3 regions of the Streptomyces sp. NPDC050264 genome follow, and region 1 is predicted to be linked to each of the others. Evidence: riboswitches for the same ligand, from Rfam matches in the RefSeq annotation. Region 1 holds a riboswitch; each other region holds the start of a gene.
The links. Region 1 has a riboswitch for cobalamin ahead of AB0J02_RS31980 (CbtB-domain containing protein). Riboswitches for the same ligand answer to the same signal wherever they lie in the genome.
Positions count from the first base shown of each region.

Region 2: another riboswitch for cobalamin. It lies ahead of metE (5-methyltetrahydropteroyltriglutamate--homocysteine S-methyltransferase); the one in region 1 lies ahead of AB0J02_RS31980 (CbtB-domain containing protein).
Region 3: another riboswitch for cobalamin. It lies ahead of AB0J02_RS23180 ((2Fe-2S) ferredoxin domain-containing protein); the one in region 1 lies ahead of AB0J02_RS31980 (CbtB-domain containing protein).

Region 1 is NZ_JBFAKV010000022.1:71,281-73,534, reverse strand. It holds gene AB0J02_RS31990 (histidine phosphatase family protein) at 1-102, shown strand, start outside; gene AB0J02_RS31985 (CbtA family protein) at 294-1,055, opposite strand; gene AB0J02_RS31980 (CbtB-domain containing protein) at 1,078-1,299, opposite strand; cobalamin riboswitch at 1,335-1,478, opposite strand; gene AB0J02_RS31975 (enoyl-CoA hydratase/isomerase family protein) at 1,529-2,254, opposite strand, start outside.
Region 2 is NZ_JBFAKV010000036.1:1,381-3,634, reverse strand. It holds gene metE (5-methyltetrahydropteroyltriglutamate--homocysteine S-methyltransferase) at 1-1,202, opposite strand, end outside; cobalamin riboswitch at 1,368-1,590, opposite strand; gene AB0J02_RS39560 (hypothetical protein) at 1,644-1,856, opposite strand; gene AB0J02_RS39555 (glycosyltransferase family 39 protein) at 2,037-2,254, shown strand, end outside.
Region 3 is NZ_JBFAKV010000012.1:203,230-205,483, forward strand. It holds gene AB0J02_RS23175 ((2Fe-2S)-binding protein) at 1-667, opposite strand, end outside; gene AB0J02_RS23180 ((2Fe-2S) ferredoxin domain-containing protein) at 729-1,115, opposite strand; cobalamin riboswitch at 1,178-1,299, opposite strand; gene AB0J02_RS23185 (PHP domain-containing protein) at 1,536-2,254, opposite strand, start outside.

The DNA of each region.
Region 1 (2,254 bases):
GCGTTCTGGCGACTCGACGTGGCACCGCTGACGGTCACGGAACTCAGCGGACGGCTGGGCCGATGGAATGTGGCTCTCGGCCACGCGCTGGGCGGGGCCTGACGATTGCGGCGCCGGTACGCCAGTTGGAGCGCGGCGCGGCGCGGGCGGGGTCCGGGCCCGGCGTAGCCGACCGCGCTCCCGCTGCGGTCGGTCACGTCCTGAGCGGCGCGTTCAGTGGCGCGTTCACGTCGGGCGTCAACGCGAGAAGGCCCCCGGACAACTCCGCGGACCCTCTCGTGCGACGGGCCGGATCACCGACCGGCCGGCACCGCCCGGCTGGGCACGGTGGCGGCCTTCGGGCGCAGCAGCCGCTCGGCCAACTCGCCGAAGAGCAGGCCGAATCCGCCCCACATCACGATCTGTATGGCGAGAGCGGAGAGCCTGAAGCGCCACAGCAGAGCGGCCGGGAAGTGCTCCGGCACGTCGTTGATCACGGGCAGGAACTGGTACGCAAGTCCGATCACGACGGCGAAGCCGAGCATCGCCACGACGGTCGCGTACCAATTGCCGATGCGAGGCGCGAGCCGCTTGCCCAGGATCGTCGCGGCGATCGCGAGAAGCACGCTGAGCACCATCATCAGGAAGTACAGGGTGGTCCGCTTGCCGATGGTGTCGGGGTTGCCGACGGCGGGCGGGTTGGCCGGGTACTTCAGGAACGGGACGACGTACACGGCGAGCAGCGCGCACACCGACAGCAGGAGCGCCGTGGCGCGCGGGCCGAAACGGCCCACCCGGCCCAGGGCGAAGCAGTAGGCGAGTGCGGCGATACCGCCGAAGGCGACCCCGTAGACGAGGACGCCGGTGGCGAGTCCGGCCGTGGACTGCAGGCTCCGCGAGACGAGTTCGGCCTCGTCACCGTGGGAGTGCCCGGCGTGGGCCGACTCCTCGAAGCCGATCGCCTTGTCGACGTTCGGCTCACCGAGCCAGTAGGCGATGACCAGGGCGAGCACACCGGCGGCCAGGCCTGCGAGCATGCCCCGAACAAGCAGATTGCGTACGGTTGTCGAGTTCATGAGCTGCGCGGTGTCCCTCTGGTCAGTGGCAGGGGAAACCGAGCAGGTGGCGGGCGTCGTGCACCCACTCATGGACTTCGGCGCCGCTGAACACGGACGTGGCGCCCTGTTCGGCGCCGACGAAGTAGAGCAGGACCAGCATCAGGACGCCGAAGAAGGCGGCCCAGGGGGCGATCGCCTTCAACGGCAGTGTTGCGGGCACTTCAGGGGTGGTGGCAGTCGGCTGGGCGACATGCTGCGCCATGGCAGGGCCTCCTCGGGAGTTCGCGTCCCATCTCGGTGGTGCACAGGACGACAGCCACGGGTCTGACTCACGAACGGTCTTGTGACCGCTCGCTCACAGTGGCGCGACCGTCCCGGATTCTCACCGGCTTCCGTCGTGCCGTCGTCGATACGCACCGAAGGTACCGCGTGTCGCGTGCATGGCCAAGACAGCGCGGACCGGCGTGATCTCGCCCGCGGCGCGCGTGGGGCTACAACAGGCCACCGCCCAGGCCCAGTTCGCGCTCGCCGAGCGGCGTGAAATGGCGTTCCACATCAGCGGCGGTGACCTCGGCGAGGGTCCGCGGCGACCAGCGGGGCCTGCGGTCCTTGTCGATGACCTGGGCGCGGACCCCCTCGACGAAGTCCGGATTGCCCATCGCCGCGCAGGAGACGCGGTACTCCTGGTCCAGCACCCTTTCCAGGGAGCCGAGTTCCCGGGCCCGGCGCACCGCTTCCAGCGTGACCTTGACGGCGGTGGGCGACTTGCCGAGCAGTGTTTCGGCCGTTTCCTTGGCCGCCGGGTCCCCGTGGTCGAGGAGCCGGGCGAGGATCTCCTCGACGGTGTCGGCGGCGAAGCACGCGTCGGTCCACTCCCGCCCCGCCTCCAGCTCCCCCTGTGGCGCGGGGAGCGCGTGGTGGGCGAGCGCGTCCTGTACCGGCCGTGTCGCCAGTTCGGCCAGCAGGGCGGGCAGTGCCGCCGACGGGACGTAGTGGTCGGCGAGTCCGCACAGCAGCGCGTCACCGGCGCCGATGTGCTCCCCGGTCAGCGCGAGACGGGTGCCCAGTTCGCCGGGGGCGCGCGGGAGCAGATGGGTCCCGCCGACGTCGGGGACGAAGCCGATGCCGGTCTCCGGCATGGCGACCCGAGAACGTTCGGTGACGACGCGGACGTCGCCGTGCGCCGAGATGCCCACGCCGCCGCCCATCACGATGCC
Region 2 (2,254 bases), on a different contig from region 1:
ATGGGGGAGGCGGCGCGGGAGGCCAAGTCGGCCCGGTTTGCGGCGAGTTCGGCGGTGATGGCACCCGTTCCCCGGGTCAGTCCCTTGGCGAGGGTGACCACCTCGGCCGTCTTCTGCCGGGCGAAGGACAGCCACCGCAGGATCTGCGGATCGAGGTCGCGTTCCCGCGCCGCGTCCAGCGGGACGTGGAGCAGTGAGCAGGAGGCGGCCACGTCGACCCGCTCGGCGAGCCCGAGCAGGGTGCCCAGTGTGGCGAGGGACTTCTCCAGGTCGTTCACCCAGATGTTGCGGCCGTCGACGACGCCGGCGACCAGCCGCTTGCCGGGCAGTCCGCCGGCCGCGGCGAGCGCGTCGAGGTTCGCGGCGGCCGGCCCGGTGAAGTCCAGGGCGAGCCCTTCGACGGGGGCCTTGGCCAGCACCGGGAGGGCGTCGCCGAGACGGTCGAAGTACGAGCCGATCAGCAGCTGCGGACGGTCCGTGAGCGAGCCGAGATCGCGGAACGCCCGCTCGGCTGCGTTCAGTTCGGCCGCGGTGCGGTCCTGGACGAGAGCGGGCTCGTCCAGCTGTACCCAGTCGGCTCCCGCGGCGCGCAGATCGGCGAGCACCCGCGCGTACACGGGCAGCAGCCGGTCCAGCAGGGTCAGCGGCACGAAGTCCGCGGCGACGCCCGGCGCGGGCTTGGCGAGCAGCAGGTAGGTGACGGGGCCGACGAGCACGGGCCGCGGCGTCAGCCCGAGCGCGAGAGCCTCGCGCACCTCCTGGACCTGCTTGGCGGAGTCGGCCGCGAACACCGTGTCAGGACCCAACTCCGGGACGAGATAGTGGTAGTTGGTGTCGAACCACTTGGTCATCTCCAGCGGCGCCACGTCCTGGGTGCCGCGGGCCATCGCGAAGTAGCCGTCGAGGGCGTCCGCGTCGACGGCGGCGCGATGGCGCGCGGGCACGGCCCCCACCATGACGGTCGTGTCCAGGACGTGGTCGTAGTACGAGAAGTCGCCGGCCGGGACCTCGTGGAGGCCGGCGTCCGCGAGGTCCTGCCAGTGTGTGCGGCGCAGTTCGGCGGCGGTGGCGCGCAGCGCGTCGGCGTCGACGCGGCCCTTCCAGTACCCCTCGACGGCCTTCTTCAGTTCCCGGTCGCGCCCCTGGCGCGGGTAGCCGTACACGGTGGCGCGCGCCGATCCGGCTGTGTTCCTGCTGGTCACGGAGATCTCCTTCGCGAGATGAATCCCTGAGATCCCGGCGACGGGACGAGAGACGCGAAGGGGTGACGGACCGGGCGGCCCGGACCGCCGCGAGAGGGCACGGTCGTCCGCCCGATATGTTCGCCGACCCGCCCTCGAGGTCGCCAGGATGTCCGCGCACGCGTCGTACGCACACGGGCAGTTGGCAGGTCTTCGGACTCGCGGGCACGCCTCGTGTCGTACGAGACATCTACTGGCCGTCGCTTCCCAGGCCCTTGGCGGGGCCCAGTGCTGATGACGGCGGTCGTTCCCACTCACCGCTGCGGGGCAGTCCCGGATTCCCACCGGGTTCCCTCTTGCGACGCATCCCGCCTGGCGGACGGGGCGAACCAGCTGCGTCGATCAGCGTACGGGGTCGCCCGCCGGTGCTCAATGCCGACCCGACGACGCCCCGGGCCGGCGCTACCAGGGGGCGGGCCAGGTGCCGGGGCCGCCGCCGCGCCAGTCGATCAGCGGGGACTCCGCCACGTCCGACGCGTCCACGTCGAGTCCGGCCCGGCGCAGGAACTCGGCGACGTCGCGCGGCTCGTGCGCGAGTCCGAGGATCTCGCCGTCCACGCGGACACGGCGCCCTCCGTCGGGCGAGGGCTGGTGGACGATGACCGGTTTGCTCATGCTCCCACCGTCCGGCGTGCCCGCCGCTTGCGCATCCTGAGACCCGGCGCCCCTGAGGCTGGGCGCATCAGGTGACCCGTCCCGCGTGGCGTCACACGTCGTGTGCGGGCCCTTTTCAGGATGGTCGCGTCAGGCGCCGGCGGTCGGCCGCGCACGGCTCGAACAGGAGAGAGAGCCCTGGTGGCCGTCGCCCTCGTCCGCAACGATCCCGCGCCCGCGACCCCGCCACGACAGCGGAACCGTCCACACGGGGACCCCGGCACCGCGGTCGCCGTCGCCGTACCGGCCGCCGTGATGGCGGCCGTGGGGACCTGGGGGCTCGACCGCGACGGGGTGTGGGGCGACGAAGGCGTCACGCTGCAGATGGCCCACCGCACGCTCCCCGAGATCGCCCGCCT
Region 3 (2,254 bases), on a different contig from region 1:
ACTTCCCGCCACCCGGGATTCGGTAGTACAGGCAGCAACTACGCCGCCGGAACGTCAGATCCGGGCCGGTGATCCAGCCGCTGCCACGCAGCCTTCCTGTTTCCAGCAAGTCCGTGGTGAGGTCGGTGAGTTCCGCGCGCAGGTCCGGCCGACGCCTGAGCAGCATCGCCGCCGACCCGACGAGCGCGGACGCGGTGTTCCCGGCCAGCAGTCCCGGTGCGATCTTGACGGTGAGTTGGCTTTCCAGTTTCTCCAGTGGGCCGTTGACCTCCGCGTACACGGCCTCCGCAAGGGACGGCAAGCGGCCGGTGAGCCTGCCCTTCGGATCTGCCAGGCGGAGAGCCGGGCCGCCTTCGACCCATTCCGCCGTGCTCATCTCGGGCACGATCCCGTGCAGGAGCGTGCAGGCCAACACCGGTGACCACAGCCGGGCGGCGAGTCCCAGGTGCGCGACGGAGACGCCGACGCGGGTTTCGTCCGTGGCGCAGCGATCATTGACCGCCCGCGCGAGAACGGTGAATTCCGAGAAGGTGAGCCGCCCCCTCCCGGCTCTCCGAGCATCAGGCCTCTCCGCCGCGTCCAGAACGAAGAACCCGTCGAGCCCCGCAACATCGCGAAGCGCCTCGGCGACGTCGCCGACCGAGAGTTCGCGCGGCACCTCACACACGACAAATCCCTTCCGTGCTCTGCTGGTTCACTCGGCTGGTCCACACGGCCGGAGCAGAGGCTCACGGAGTCTTGAGGCGGCCTGGCGGCTTGAAGAGGTAAAGGTCCAGGATCTCCGGGTGGGGCGCGACTCCAGGTCCGCCGGCGCTTATCCAGTCGGCAATGTCCTCGGTGGCGTCACGATCATTGACAAGGCCGAGCCATACCGGTCGGGCACCCGCCGCCCGGCCGGCCCTTGAGGGCTGTACGACGATGACGTTGGCCTGGTCACAGACGTCCAGGCACTCGGAGACACGCACCGGAGCCACCGCCCGCAACCGCGCGGTCTGCGCCGCGTGATCCCCACTCACCTTGACACTGCCGCAACAACAGTCGCGGCACACCACCACCCTGCACGGAACCTCGCGGTCCCGCCCAGCCTCCATGTCGCGGGCCGGCCTCTCGGGCATGCCGCACTCCTCCCTCTCGCCGGGGAAGTCCGCCCCGGGGTCCATCGAGGAGGCGACAGCGTGAGTCTCCTGGCTCTCGGGTCAGTGCTCGTCCCGGCCTTCCCACCCGCCTGGGCAGTGGCATGTCGGGATCCGCTCGCCGATCACAGTGGCGGTACCGCACCGGATTCACACCGGATTCCTCGAACCGCCGTCGCCTATGTCGTCCGCAATCATGCCATCCGGCCCGCTACCCGGTCTCGTACGGTCTCGCTGATCTGCGCGAACCGGTTGGCGCACAGGTCCGGCCGAGGCTCTGCCCCGGCCATCGCGGGAGCCGCACGACGGTGCCGGAGTCCGGCCGCGTCCAGACCCTCGACTACGCGCCCCGCACCCCGCCCCGCTCGGTCCCGGCCTGCCCGACAGACCGGCCACGCCCGCTCACGGCAACTCCCCCGCCCGCTTCGCCCGGGTCCACTCCAGCAGCCTGTCCACGGGCCAGGTCGTGACCACGCGCTCGGCGGGCACAGCGCACTCCTCTGCCCGCGCGCAGCCGATCACCTGCCAGTCCAACTGGCCCGGCGCGTGCGCGTCGGTGTCCACCGAGAACAGGGCCCCCGCCGCCACGGCACGGCGCAGCAGACGGCGCGGCGGGTCGAGGCGCTCCGGGCGGCTGTTGATCTCCACCGCGGTGCCCGCGGCCGCGCACGCCTCGAACACCGCGTCGGCGTCGAACCGCGACTCGGGCCGGCCTCGCCCGGTCACCAGCCGGCCGGTGCAGTGCCCCAGGACGTCGGCCCGCGGATTGCTGACCGCGGCGACCATCCGCCGGGTCATCGCATCGGCGTCCATACGCAGTTTGGAGTGCACCGAGACGACCACGACATCGAGCTGGTCGAGCAGGTCGGGTTCCTGGTCCAGGGAGCCGTCGTCGAGGATGTCGCACTCGATGCCGGTGAGCAGCCGAAACGGTGCCCAGCGGGCGTTCAGGTCGGCCACCGCCGCGAGTTGCTCCCGCAGCCTCTCGGGGGACAGCCCGCGGGCCACCGTCAGCCGTGGGGAGTGGTCTGTCAGGACGGCCCACTCATGCCCGACCTCTTGGGCCGCCCGGCCCATCTCCTCGATCGGGCTGCCGCCGTCCGACCAGTCGGAATGCAGGT